One region of the Guptibacillus hwajinpoensis genome, then DNA from elsewhere that is predicted to be linked to it. Evidence: riboswitches for the same ligand, from Rfam matches in the RefSeq annotation. Region 1 holds a riboswitch; each other region holds the start of a gene.
The links. A riboswitch is a leader RNA that binds a small molecule or an ion and turns the genes downstream of it on or off. The one in region 1 is predicted to bind S-adenosylmethionine.
Positions count from the first base shown of each region.

Region 2: linked by a shared signal. The riboswitch ahead of ABFG93_RS18965 (YezD family protein) and the one ahead of metX (homoserine O-acetyltransferase MetX) in region 1 are both predicted to bind S-adenosylmethionine.
Region 3: linked by a shared signal. The riboswitch ahead of ABFG93_RS07710 (2,3-diketo-5-methylthiopentyl-1-phosphate enolase) and the one ahead of metX (homoserine O-acetyltransferase MetX) in region 1 are both predicted to bind S-adenosylmethionine.
Region 4: linked by a shared signal. The riboswitch ahead of ABFG93_RS19815 (Na+/H+ antiporter NhaC family protein) and the one ahead of metX (homoserine O-acetyltransferase MetX) in region 1 are both predicted to bind S-adenosylmethionine.

Region 1 covers NZ_CP156674.1:3,005,330-3,008,762, reverse strand. The annotation lists gene ABFG93_RS15585 (O-acetylhomoserine aminocarboxypropyltransferase/cysteine synthase family protein) at 1-1,199, opposite strand, end outside; gene metX (homoserine O-acetyltransferase MetX) at 1,214-2,290, opposite strand; SAM riboswitch class I at 2,414-2,524, opposite strand; gene ABFG93_RS15575 (TlpA disulfide reductase family protein) at 2,712-3,131, shown strand; gene ABFG93_RS15570 (anti-sigma factor domain-containing protein) at 3,204-3,433, opposite strand, start outside.
Region 2 covers NZ_CP156674.1:3,679,067-3,682,499, reverse strand. The annotation lists gene sat (sulfate adenylyltransferase) at 1-121, opposite strand, end outside; gene ABFG93_RS18975 (inorganic phosphate transporter) at 150-1,214, opposite strand; gene ABFG93_RS18970 (phosphoadenylyl-sulfate reductase) at 1,220-1,942, opposite strand; gene ABFG93_RS18965 (YezD family protein) at 2,027-2,173, opposite strand; SAM riboswitch class I at 2,271-2,375, opposite strand; gene ABFG93_RS18960 (NfeD family protein) at 2,496-3,152, opposite strand; gene ABFG93_RS18955 (DUF1002 domain-containing protein) at 3,223-3,433, opposite strand, start outside.
Region 3 covers NZ_CP156674.1:1,515,133-1,518,565, forward strand. The annotation lists gene ABFG93_RS07705 (2-hydroxy-3-keto-5-methylthiopentenyl-1-phosphate phosphatase) at 1-586, opposite strand, end outside; gene ABFG93_RS07710 (2,3-diketo-5-methylthiopentyl-1-phosphate enolase) at 583-1,782, opposite strand; SAM riboswitch class I at 1,885-1,995, opposite strand; gene ABFG93_RS07715 (pyridoxal phosphate-dependent aminotransferase) at 2,074-3,246, opposite strand; gene ABFG93_RS07720 (carbon-nitrogen family hydrolase) at 3,355-3,433, shown strand, end outside.
Region 4 covers NZ_CP156674.1:3,830,036-3,833,468, forward strand. The annotation lists gene ABFG93_RS19800 (DNA polymerase thumb domain-containing protein) at 1-178, shown strand, start outside; gene ABFG93_RS19805 (YolD-like family protein) at 196-525, shown strand; gene ABFG93_RS19810 (alpha/beta fold hydrolase) at 615-1,454, shown strand; SAM riboswitch class I at 1,573-1,676, shown strand; gene ABFG93_RS19815 (Na+/H+ antiporter NhaC family protein) at 1,752-3,065, shown strand; gene ABFG93_RS19820 (hypothetical protein) at 3,138-3,433, opposite strand, start outside.

The DNA.
Region 1 (3,433 bases):
TCACGAACACCTGATGCTGTTAATTCGTCTGCGCTCAACTGCTGGTGCGTTGTACTAGCTGGGTGAATAATTAAACTCTTTGCGTCGCCAACGTTCGCAACATGAGACCAGAGATTTACGGCATTGATAATGCCTGCTCCCGTTTCGCGTCCTCCTTTAATTCCGAAGACAACAACAGCTCCAGCTCCCTTTGGTAGATACTTCTTTACAAGCTGATTAGAAGGATGGTTCTCTTCTTCAGGATAGCTAACCCACTCCACTTCTGGATGGTCTTTTAAGAAAGAGACAATTTTACGCGTATTGGCCACATGTTCCTTCATTCGAACGTGGAGGGTTTCAACACCTAGAGCGATTTGGAAGGCATTAAATGGACTGAGTGCAGCACCCGTGTCTCGTAACAGTTGAACGCGTGCCTTTACAATATAGGCAGCTTCAGGAAGCGCCTCAGCAAACACGATACCATGATAGGTGTGGTCAGGTTCAGTGAACCCTGGAAACTTTGGAGAATTCCAGTCGAACTTACCAGCATCTACGATTATTCCACCCATCGTTGAACCATTTCCGCCAAGCCATTTGGTCGCAGAATGAACTACGATATCTGCCCCGTGTTCAATAGGTCTGCAAAGGTATGGTGTCGCAAAGGTATTATCAATAATTAGTGGGATCCCTGCTTCATGAGCGATTTCAGCGACCTTCTCAATATCCAATACATGAAGCCCAGGATTCCCGATCGTTTCAGCGAAAATGGCTTTCGTGTTTGGTGTAATGGCCTCTCTAAAGGATTCAGGATTTTCGGGATCTACGAAATTGGTTTTAATACCGTATTTAGGTAGTGTTGATGCAAAGAGATTGTATGTTCCGCCATATAACGTGGAAGCTGATACAATTTCATCCCCACTATTTGCAATATTCAATATCGCGGTTGTAATGGCAGCCATACCACTCGCGAGACCTAATGCTCCCACACCACCTTCAAGCTGGGCGATCCGTTCTTCAAGCGTACCGACTGTCGGATTACCAATGCGTGAATAGATAAACCCTTCTTCTTTCAAAGCAAATAGGTCTGCCGCATGGTCCGTATTGTTAAATCGGTAAGCATTTGATTGATAAATCGGTAGGGCTCTTGCGCCTGTTGCAGGATCAGCCTGTAAACCTCCATGAATGCCAATCGTTTCTAAATTATAACGTTTCTCTGCCATTTCACATCACTCCTTTAAATTTTCAAAGTCTCTTTTAACTGTTGTTTAATTAACGGTCCCCATTTATCGAATTCAACGAGAAATCCATCATGACCAAATTTTGTATCAACAATATAGAAGTGCGCCATACTTTCCAAACTAAACATTTTTTCTAACTCATGAGGTGGATAAATCAAATCTCCTTTAAAACTAATAGCAAGCACGTTTGGCTGAATAAGCTTAGCTGCTTTTGCTATGCTGTCTCTTCCTCTGCTTATATCGTGCATATCCATTGCTTTCAGTAAGTATAAGTAGCTATTCGCATCAAAACGACCAACTAGTTTATTCCCCTGGTAGTGAAGATACGACTCCACATCATAAGTGGTTTCTGTATGGCTCTCACCAGGATTCCCCTTCACTTTCCTACCGAACTTCTTTTGAAACATGTCATCTGTTCGATAAGAAATCATACCAATCATCCTTGCTGTAGCGAGTCCGGCAGCTGGCGGCTTTTCAAGATTATAATAGCCCTCTTTCCATTCCGGATCTTTTGTGATCGCAAATCTTGAAATCGAATTATACGCGATCCCATAGGCACTCAGGGAAGGTGTCACCGCGAGCGGTACAAGATGGTCCATACACTCCGGATAAAGAATGCCCCACTCCAGGACCTGCATGCCTCCGAGTGACCCACCAATTACAGCGTGCAAATGGTGAATACCTAATTGCTCTAGCGCTTGTTTCTGTGAATGAACCATATCCCTTACTGATATGAAAGGAAAGTCGGCCTGATAAGCTAATCCTGTTGTCGGATTTATGGAGCAGGGCCCTGTCGAACCATTACATCCTCCCAGCACGTTAAATGTGACGATCTGAAATTCTGACGTATCTACGTACTTGCCTTTGCCAATTAATCCTTTCCACCAGCCTGGTTCATCTTCACCTATTGTAAATTGATTTCCTGTTAGTGCATGGCATACAAGAATGACTGGTGCATCAGAAGGACCAACTCGCTCGTAAGCGAGTTCAACGTGAGGAAGCTCCTCACCGGATTCAAGTACAAATGACCCTATGGAAACGTGTGAATCCTCGTATCTTGTCTCTCTGTCCAAACCCCTACCACTCCTTTCAACGGCAATTGTCATTCACGTTATCGGTTTCAGTTCTCTTCATCTTTCTTAAAACTAAAAAAAGCCCCTCTGAAAGACAGAGAGGCTTGATTAATTAATCAGCTCCGCTTATCTTTCAGGATTTCTCCTGCAGGATTTGGCACCTTTTCAAACCATGAATGGTTTGACGGTTGCCGGGCTTCATAGGGCCAGTCCCTCCGCCTCTCTAGATAAGTAAGAATATTTCGTTTTCATTTAATTGTGTTTATTTTAGCAATGTGACGTATCAGTGTCAAACTTTTTCCGAATTTTGATTTATTTGAGAGTGAATTTTTTATTAAAAACAGTCTACGATACGAACCATTTGATTAGAACTAGAAATTTGATAAGGTGTTTACATGACAATTATGAGAGGAGAATAGCCTTGAAAGCTCCATGTTTTGAATTAAAGGAAATAAGAAGCGGTGATCCGGTCCGATTATCAGACTATACCGGTAAACCAGTGATGCTCACCTTCTGGACTTCATGGTGTCCTGACTGCATGCAGGACTTACCGATGAAAGAACAGTTCTATCAACACGCTGATCCAGATACTATTGGTTTCTTAACCATCAATGTAACCGGACGAGAGCGTTCATCTGACGCTGGTCAAGACTTCGCTAGTAAAAATAGCCTTCCTTTCCCCGTACTAGCAGATAATGGCCGTGAAACGTATGAAGCATATGGATGCGCAGGTGTCCCAACCACAGTATTAATAGATAAAAACCACAACATAACTCACGTTTTTAATGACCAATCTTCTTTCATGGATATTGTGAAAGCATTACCTGCCATTATGGAATAGTTTTAAAACGCTAAAAAGCCAGGGGAACCCCCTCTGGCTTTCTAGTCATAAAATATAAAATAATAGCATGAATCATTTTTTCTCTTTGTTTTCTTCCTCAGACTGATCTGAGTTTCCTTGCTTTACTCGTTTCTCATTCTTCTTCATATCTTTTTCTAATTCTCTTTTTTCTTTCAATTGAGCTTTTTTAAGTTGTTTTTCTTCCTTTTCGGCTTTCTTTTCTTCCCTTTCAGCTTCTTTCTCTTCTTTCTGGGCTTCTTTTTCAGCGTCTTTCTTTACTTTACTTTCAGTTTTTTTTTCGT
Region 2 (3,433 bases), 670 kb from region 1:
TCAGCTCGAGGTCACTTAATGCTGTCTTATCGAGCTCTATTTCATTTCTAATTCCGGCTACTTCTGCATCTGGTTTATAAAGGTTAATCAAATTACCACCATGTGGATTAATTGTTGTCATATAAATCCCTCCAATTGTTTAGTAAACGTTACATGCTTCCTTCATCCTGAACCGCTTGTTTCTGCGTTCGAATCGTTTTTATTAGACTGCCCGACCCAATCGTTGCAAGAATAACACTGCCAATTGCAATTAATGTGTATAAGTCACTTTCTAGAAATAATTTAATCATGCTATACGAAATCACTAATGAAAAAACTGGTGAAACTACCCAGACTTTCAACATTCGTGTAATGACATCTTTTTGCCAGAGTTGAAACCCATCTTTTGCAGTTCCGATTCCAATAATAGATGAAGTTGTAATCTGTGTGAGCGGAACTGGAATACCAAAGAGCGATGCACCGATTACAAGACCAGCACTTGTACTCGACACGGCAAAACCCTCCCCAAGTGAGAAGCTGGTTATCCGATAACCATTTGTTTCAATAACCCTGCTGCCGAAAACAAGCGCTCCAAGCGCAACAAACGCTCCGCCTAACAATGCTCCAGTTGATAGTGAGAGTAGCCCCGCTCCTACAAGAGGTCCTACTGCGTTTGCAACGTTGTTCATTCCTGCAGAGAAAGCCTCCAGAAATCCTGCTACAATAAGTAGTACCCCCAATACACGTTGCCAGCCTGGAGTCACTTTTCTCCGCCTTTTAAGAATTAATACGAGCTTTCCAGCGAGGAGCGCCATTACAAAGGCGACAACCGGTATTACCAGCCAGAGTAGCATAATAACAATGATGTTTGAGAAATAAAGTGCGCGATAGGCAATCCCAACACCGACAACTGCACCTACTGTGACTTCACTTGTAGATAACGGAATGCCCATCATATTCGCTAAAAACAGCGCTGTTGTCGCCGCTATAAAGATAATAAGGATTACTTTAACACTTAGAATCGAAGAAGGAATAATCCCGCTCCCTATCGTTTTAATAACGTCTCCTCCACCAAAGGCTGCCCCTGCAAGAATTCCTATCGCACATATAGATAAGGCTGTCGTTCTCCGTTTAATAGCACCTGCTCCATAAGCTACCCCCATGGAAGCAGCCGCCCCGCTTGCCCCGATATTCATGGCAAAAAACATAGCAACGATAATAACAAGAATGCTCATGAGCGTCACCTATTTGAAGCAGAATCAAGGTGCAATCCACATTCCGTTTTCTCCTGATTTGCCCATCGTCCCGACCTGGAGTCACTTCCTTCTAGCACTTTAGCTGTACAAACCTCACATCCAATGCTCGGGTACCCTTGATCATGTAATTGGTTATAAGGTAAATCATTCTCATACACGTAACGCCAGATCTCTTTCCAGGTCCAATGAATAAGTGGACAAACTTTAATAGCTTCAAATTTAGAATCTTTATTCAAGAATTCAGTCGATTGTCTCAAGGGAGATTGCTCTCTTCTAAGGCCTGAAATCCAGGCGCTAACTCCCTGTAATTCTTCATTCAAAGGAATAATTTTTCTAAGATTACAGCACTGAGAAGGATTACGCTCCCACAGTGCCTCACCATATGTCTTTGCTTGTTCATCAACTGATTGCTCTGGTTTCTTTAATTTGATCCGTAGATTTGGGTATCTTGCTTTCACCTGCTCAATGAGTTCATATGTCTCATCGAAATGTAGACCCGTATCAAGGAAGACGATTTCAGCCTTCTCATTTACTTGTGAAATTAAATCAATCAATACAACGCCTTCCACCCCAAAACTACAGGCATAGACAATATCGTCTTGATACGTAGCATAAGCCCAATCAAGGACCTCAAGTGCTCCTTTAGTTTTTGAGTTACTGTCAAAAAAAGGAATTTCCCCTGACCAATTTTCATATAACCATTCCATACCAAAACCTCCTTTTGAAACATATAAAAAGACGATTCTAACGAGTATCGTTAGAACCGCCTCTAGTTTTTCTAGTCAGCGCTTTTAGTAAATCCGTTCCTTCTCCTGTCTCTCAAGCTGTATGACTTTTCCATCCTGTACAACCAGAGTAATGGATCCATACTTAAGTGTACTGAGCATCTTCTCAATTCGCTCGGCAACATCTTTAAAATTCTGTTTCTCATTTTTCATTTAGAAACCCCCCTTAATTACATTTGATGAGTAGGAGAGGCTTAATAACTAAAAAAGCCTTCCCAAATTGGAAAGACAGATCAGGTTACCTTGATTCACCTTATCTTCCAAAATGGACTCCATTTTGCTGGAAGTAGCACCTTGCCTGGTGGCAGGTTGCTGGACGTCATCGGGCCAGTCCCTCGGTCTCTCTTGATAAGTTATTTTCTAAATCTTAACTATTATCTAACAATATGTCAACCCTAGTTTAGAGATCGGGATAAACGGATTAGAAAAAGTTAATAATTTAAGCCTCGGATCCATGACCCGAGGCCTATATCCATTAGACTGGATGTCTTTTACTTTTCTCTTTTTGTTCTTCGATTACAATGCGTGTTCCATCAACAGATGTAATTACAACCTGGACATTTGAATCGATCCAGCTTCCTGCTGAGATAGCACTATATTTATTCTCATTCAATTGAATTGTACCGCTCGGTCTGAATGGAGTAATCGTCGTAGCGGTTTTACCAATTAATTCTTTGTACCCCTCATTCATAGAATTATACCCCATATCACTGCTCAATCGGTCCTTCAACGTCATTTTAGTCCACATTGAACGCGCTGGAAAAACACGTAGAAATAGAAAAGAAGCAGCCGTACCCATCAAAAAGCCACTCGAAACAAGCAGACCGTATAGAAAAGATGGAGAGGGAATCGCGACAGCCGTGACCATCATTAATAAACCGATTAACCCAAAAGTTCCATCATTCAATAGCTTTCCATCGAGAATGACTAAAGCGAGACCAACCGCAAAAACAAGCCCCATCCATAGCATGGAAGGTAATGACGTGAGATGGAAACTAAAGTAGAACGTTAACATGAGAATCCCAATGACACCAAAAATCCCTTTTACACGAACAAGCAATTCACCAAACAAAAAAAGTACGCTAAGCAGTACGACTAGAAAACCTATAGCTGGCAACGATAGAATTTCCATCTTCGCTCCCTCCTTTTTCCTTCTCTCCTTATACGATTACAAGCAGGAAAAGTTTCAGTTCAATGTCACTTTACGATTTAAATACCCCTTTTATACCATCAATAAGCGCGATAAAGAAATCAATAATTTTTTGAATAAATGATTGTGTTTCTTCTTTATTCAAGAATTCATCAAGGTTTTCCCTTGCGTTCTCTAACTGACCTTTCATTTGATCCCAATCGATGTCAAGATTCTTCATTCGATTAAATAATGCCACTAGTCCATCAAGCTCCTCCCCGGTT
Region 3 (3,433 bases), 1.5 Mb from region 1:
AAAGTTCTGCACACTTCTCGTACAAATAATCTCTCGCATACACTCTGTCAGCTAACTTGGATGCTTCTAAATCCGTAATAGAATCACCAATAACAATCCGTTCAAACTCATCACCAAAACGGTTCAATATACTAGGCTTACAGCAACCGCAGTCATTCTGACAGTCATCTTCACAGCGGTTCGGCCAGGTAATCGTAATGGTCTCGCTTGAAAAATCACTACCGTTACAAAAGATGTGACCCTCTGGAATATCAAACGGGGCGAGAAGTGGATAGACAAAAAAGTCAATCCCACCACTTACGATGTATAAATCAATCCCCTCCTGTTTCGTGTACGCAACAAATTCTTCAAATCCAGGTCTGATTTCTGTCGTCTTTAACAAGTAATTAAGTAGCTCATCATGCAGGGTTGAGGGGATTAAGCTAAACATCGCCCCTACTCCTTCTCTGATCGAGAGCGTTTGATCAAGGACTTGATCCTTGATCTGTTCCCATTCATCTGGTGCAAACTTCTTCATCAGTGAAATGATGTTATCGCCGTTCGTGACCGTGCCATCAAAATCACAAAAAATCACTTGCTTTTTCATCGTACCGCCTCCGCCATTCCCCATTTCGTAAGAGCTGCCTTTAACTCTTCGCTCTCTTCTGCAGCATCTTCAAGAGACTTATCAGATAAAACGGCGTGAACTGCATCTCGAAATGCCTTTCCACCTGCCCATGCTCCACCAGGATGACCATGAATGCCACCACCGGCATTGATAACGCTGTTTATTCCAAAATCTTTTATTAGCAATGGTACTAAACCCGGATGAATGCCTGCTGATGGGACCGGGAAGGTTTCTCGCAATGATGATGTTTCAGTTAGAGCTGTCGCCGTAGCGAGCGCTTCTTTTCGTTCGAGAGCAACACTTCCGTAAGGCGATGGAAATAATGAAAAATCTGCACCTGCTATTCTAAGTAATTTACCAAGTAACAATGAATAACTGAGTCCATATGAACTGGAGCCTGCAATTGCTCCGGAAAAGGAAGGGTGGGCCATTATTGGCACGGTTATTCCAGGATCTTCAGCAAGTGACTCCAGCGAGTCTAATCCGTATGTAAAAACATTGAACAATAATGCATCAGCTCCAAGTTCAATGGCTCGCTTAGCCTTATCTTTCAGACCGAACGTTCTCCCAGTTAAATTAACGGCATAGCGTGTGCGCTTACCTGTCTCTTCTGCCGTTTCATCCAGAACCTTTTTCATGGCAGGGACGCGTTCTTCAAGTGGTGTTAAATCATTTTCAAATAAAATTTCATCATCCTTAACAAAATCTACTCCGCCAAGCGCCTGCTGCTTCATTTGTAGAACCAGCTCATCAAGCGGCTTTCCAATAACCCCTTTGAAGATGCTCATTAATAGGGGGCGATCCCTCACGCCAGTTAGCTTTCTAATGCCGCCAATTCCGTAGGATGGACCCGGAAAGTGTCTAAGAAGATCTTCTGAAAAAACCAGATCAATGAGCTTAATTTCACCATCTAGAGACAATTTTCCGAACACTGTTGTCAGTATGGCTGGAAGATCCGGACTAAAGTTAAGCGCAGGGTAAGAAATAACAATAATGCCATCTCCATCCTTCTCTCCGACTCGAACTACTTCTCCTTTATGCTTTATAAGCTGTTCTTTCTCAAGCTGAGGCAAATCGGTCCACGTTCCGATCGTCAGTCCCAGCGCTATCGATTCTGCACGCTGTGATAAATTCTTATCGCCTTTTACAAGATACGTGGCAATTACATTTCCCATGTTGGTCATCCCTTTCGCTCGATCAACCGTAATTGCTTGCTGATTTATTCGCATACAAAAAGGCCCCTTCCTGAGGAAGAGGCCTGAATCATTATGCTCCTCCTCTTATCTTCCAGCTTTTGCTGCCGAGAATTAGCACCGTGTTTTCAAGTAAACTTGAAAATCGGTTGCCGGGCTTCACAGGGCTCGTCCCTCCACCTCTCTGGATAAGAGTATTGCTATTAGATTAATTGATTCGAATTATGCCAGACTCACTAAAAACTGTCAATCCCTTTTTTGATTTTTCTGAATTCAAAAAAGTTCGAGCCTTTTTATTCGTTCCACGGCTTCCTTAAGCCTTTCTTCCGACGTAAGCAGTCCTACGCGTACATACCCTTCACCATATTCTCCAAAGCCATTTCCAGGTGCTACCACAATTTGCGCATGCTCAAGAAGATAATCGGCAAATTCTTCTGAAGTAAAAGAATCGGGTACTTTTAACCAGGAAAAAAAGGAGCCTGCAGGCGCTTTCACATTCCAGCCAATATCGTGCAATCCTTTAATCAGTACATTACGACGAGATTCATACGTGTCGCGCTGCTCTCTTACACAAGATTGAGAACCTAGTAACGCCTCTGCAGCTGCCTCTTGAACAGCACTAAACAAACTAACATAAAAGTGATCCTGTAATAGGTTAATGCTTTCAACAACAGATGGATTTCCGACTGCGAAGCCTACGCGCCATCCAGCCATATTGTATGTCTTCGAAAGCGTATAAATTTCAATGCCTACATCCTTCGCTCCTTCTGTTTCTAGAAAACTCACTGGCCTTTTTCCATCGAACCCAATAGCACCATAAGCGAAATCGTGTACAACACAAATGTCATGTCGGTTCGCGAATGCAACAGTTTCATCGAAAAAGGCATCTGTCGCCTGTGCGGCTGTCGGATTGTTTGGGTAATTCAAGAACATAAGTTTTGCTTTTTCAAGTGCTTCCTCAGGAATCCCTTCATAATCCGGTAGAAAATCATGCTGCTCTTGTAACGGCATCATGTGCATATCTGCTTCCGCCATCGCTACTCCCGACCAGTAATCAGGATAGCCTGGATCAGGAACCAATGCCAGATCACCTTTATTTAACAAACATTGGCTAACCTCAACAAGACCAGCTTTCCCCCCGAATAGTACAGCCACTTCTTTTTCAGGATCAAGATCGACCCCGAACTCACGCTTATAGAAATCAGCTGCAGCCTTTTTCAAAAAAGGCTGTCCACGAAAGGGTGGATATTTGTGATAAGCGGGCTTTTCAGCAGCTTTTTGTAGTGATTCGATAATATGCTGAGGAGTTGGCTGATCCGGGTTCCCCTGACCAAGGTTAATAATGTCATACCCCGCTTCAACATAATGATTTACCTTCCCGGCAAGCTTTGCAAAAAATTGTTCTGGTAGCCGCTTAAGTGCTTCTGATGGTTCAAAGTGTTTCAAAGTCAATCACATCCTGTTAAAATTTTCGTGAAATTCTAGTAAGTTATGTTATCTTGGATACACAATCATGTAAAGTAAATTTTCTAAAAGCTTGAGGAGGAAGATTCAATGAAAAAGCTTACCCTGTTGCAATTTGATATTGCTTTTGGTGATCCTGAAAAGAATTTCGAGAAGGTTGAACAGCTCG
Region 4 (3,433 bases), 820 kb from region 1:
TGAAGAAGTGCAGCTGGATCTCTTTAACGAAAAACGACCGAAACAGCACGACCTTGGATATGTAATGGATTCAATCAGAGAGAAATACGGTTCAGATGCGCTGCTGCGCGCGGTTTCCTATACAAAGGGAGGTACAGCACTGCATAGAAGTAAACTTGTCGGAGGTCACAAAGCGTAGAAAGGAGTTGCTGGCACGTGATTCGCGATCGTGGAAATATTAAATGGACGTCAATGATGTTACCAGAGCATGTGAAAGAGCTGAGAGGTTGGAAGGCGGCAGAACGAAAAGAAGATAAACCAGTATTGGATGAACAGAAAATAGAAGAGATAAATGAAGTGATTTGTGAAGCGATGGCGTTTCATCGCCCGCTATATTTTTATTATTTTAAAGACGGTGAAACCTATGTTATACATGGCTATGTTCATTATTTCGATCAGCTTAACCGTGAGTTTCGCATTATTGATGACACTGAGAAGAAAAGAAGGATTCCACTAACAGATCTTGTTCATGTGGAAGCGAGGTAGAATGGTAGTACTCCCCATGAAGAGAAAAGTTTTTCATTCGTAAAACCGGGTAAAATAGGTATAAACCAAAATCCGGAGTGAGATAAGAGATGTTATTAGCTGAGCACCTTAACCATTACAAAGAAAACATTAAAGGCATTGACATTCACTATGAGTATTATAAAAATAATAAAGCGACGGACCGACCCGTTATTACTCTCCTTCACGGCTTTTTATCTTCGAGCTTCAGCTTTCGAAGACTGATCCCATTACTTACAAAAGGGTATACGGTAGTTGCTATCGACCTTCCGCCATTTGGACGAAGTGAGAAATCAAACTGTTTCGTTCACTCCTACCAGAATTATGCAGAAGTGGTAGTGGAACTGCTTGAAAGGCTTTCTGTTGAACAGACGGTTATGATTGGTCATTCAATGGGAGGGCAGGTGGCGATGCGAGCTTCCGCTATAAAGAGTAACCTCGTTAGCAGAAACATCTTGCTTTGCAGCTCTGGATACCTTGAGAAAGCAAAGCAAAGTCTCGTTTACACTTCTTATCTACCGTTTTTCTCTGTATATTTGAAACGCTGGCTGTACCGCAAAGGAGTAAGAGCAAATTTATTGAATTGCGTTTATGATTCAAAGCTGATTGACGAAGAGATGATGGATGGCTACATTCAGCCGTTTTTCAATGAAGGCATTTTTCGTTCGCTAGTAAGAATGATTCGTGATCGTGAAGGCGACCTTTCTGAGGCAGAACTGAAACAAATTCATACACCTAGCCTGTTAATTTGGGGCCAGGAAGATCGAGTGGTGCCACTCAAGGTGGGGAAACGCTTAAGTGAAGATTTACCAAATGCGGAGTTAATCATTTATGAAAAAACTGGGCACCTTCTTCCTGAAGAACGTCCACAATTAATTATGAAAGATATCGAACGATTCCTGGCACGTTAGCACGAAATCAGCTAGGATCAAACTCCTTTATCAAAGGAGTTTTTTTATATCCCAGTCATTCACAGTTGACTCATCAGAATAATGCGTGCTACACTGCTGTTCGTTGATAACTGCATATTACTTATTAAGAGAAGTGAAGGGACCTGGCCCAATGAAGCTTCAGCAACCTCTGTTGATCAGAAAGGTGCTGCTTCCAGCAAGAGAAATCTTGAGAGATAAGAGTAAGGCCCTCTTCTCTTGAAGTGGGCTTTTTTAGTGTAACTGTAATGAAGTAGACAGAAGAAGGAGATAGAGACAATGGACGATCAGATAAAAGGAAATGGCCTGGCATTGCTGCCGCTTGGCGTATTTATTGTACTTTTTATTGGGACAGCAATTATTACAAAAGATTTTTATAGTATGCCGGTGATTCTTGCCTCATTGATTTCAGCAGGAGTAGCGCTATCTATGAATCAAAAAGAAAGTTTTATGAAGAAGGTTGAGGTGTTTTGCCGCGGTGCGGGTAATTCAAACATCATTTTGATGATTCTTGTCTTTTTGCTAGCTGGAGCTTTTGCAGGAACAGCTGAGAAGATTGGAGCGGTAGATTCCATTGTAAATCTGGGCATTTCAATCCTGCCTGCAAATCTTTTAATTGTCGGCCTGTTTCTGATCGGTTGCTTTATATCCATTTCGATGGGTACGTCAATGGGGACGATTGTGGCACTCGCTCCAATTGGAATTGGGATTGCTGAACAGACAGGTGTCGCACCAGCCCTTGCTTTATCAGCGGTGATTGGTGGAGCAATGTTTGGGGATAACCTCTCCATGATTTCCGATACAACGATCGCGGCAGTGCGAACGCAAAATACACAAATGAAAGACAAGTTCAAAGTGAACTTTCTCATCGTTCTTCCTGCAGCAGTCATCACCACCATCATCTATGGCGTGATGACGATGGGAGCACACGCTACAGTCGGTGGCGATCGTGCTTTTGAATTTATCACAATTATCCCTTATCTAGGTGTGCTGGCGGCTGCAATCGCTGGAGTCAATGTCCTTATTGTACTCGTTAGTGGCACGGTATTTGCAGGGATTGTAGGACTGTACAATGGTTCATTTGGAATGAACGGTCTTGTTTCTACGATTACGGAAGGCATTAAAGGTATGGAAGACCTGGCAATGATTGCTCTTATCATCGGCGGTATGATCGAGGTAATTAAGCACAATGGCGGGATTCAATACGTGCTTGATAAAATTTTAAGCAGAGTAAACTCGCGTCGAGGAGCTGAGTTTGGAATAGCCGGGCTTGCAAGTGTGCTTGATTTATCGACTGCAAATAATACGATCTCCATCATTATGGGTGGACCACTTGCGAAGAATATCTCAGAAGAATATGGGGTTGATCCGCGAAAATCAGCCAGCATTCTTGATATTTTTTCCGGAAGTGTGCAGGGGATGCTGCCATATGGCGCCCAGGTACTTGCGGCTGCCGGTCTTGCGTCCATTTCGCCACTTGCGCTGCTGCCGTATTCTATTTATCCTATTTTAATTGCTGTGGCGGGTATCGTAGCGATTTCAATTAACTATCCGGGATTTAAGAAAAAGGAAGAAGCTGTAGGAAAGACATAAATTTAAGTGTGAACGATCAAAGAGTAAATAGAAAAGACAGGCTCCTTCATTATCGAGGAGCCTGTCTTTTTGCTATCCTTCAATCTGCTTTTGAAGATTGACAATTCGCTGGGGAAGAATGTACAAGTATTCGATCAATGAGTCTAATAAATCAATAATAAGATTTGCGGTTTCTTCGCTTGTTTCTTTCTCGAGACAGAGCAAGTTGTTCAAGTTGCTCCCTTTTCCCATTTGTTGCCCGAGTTTAATGATTGGTTCTTCAAGATCAATCTGTTTAGCAAGAGCTTCTAGCTGCTTGGATAAAGGTTGCCCGAGCTCATTTTCTGACAGGAAGCTACCTGTAATGCTTTCAAGCACGCGATTGGCCA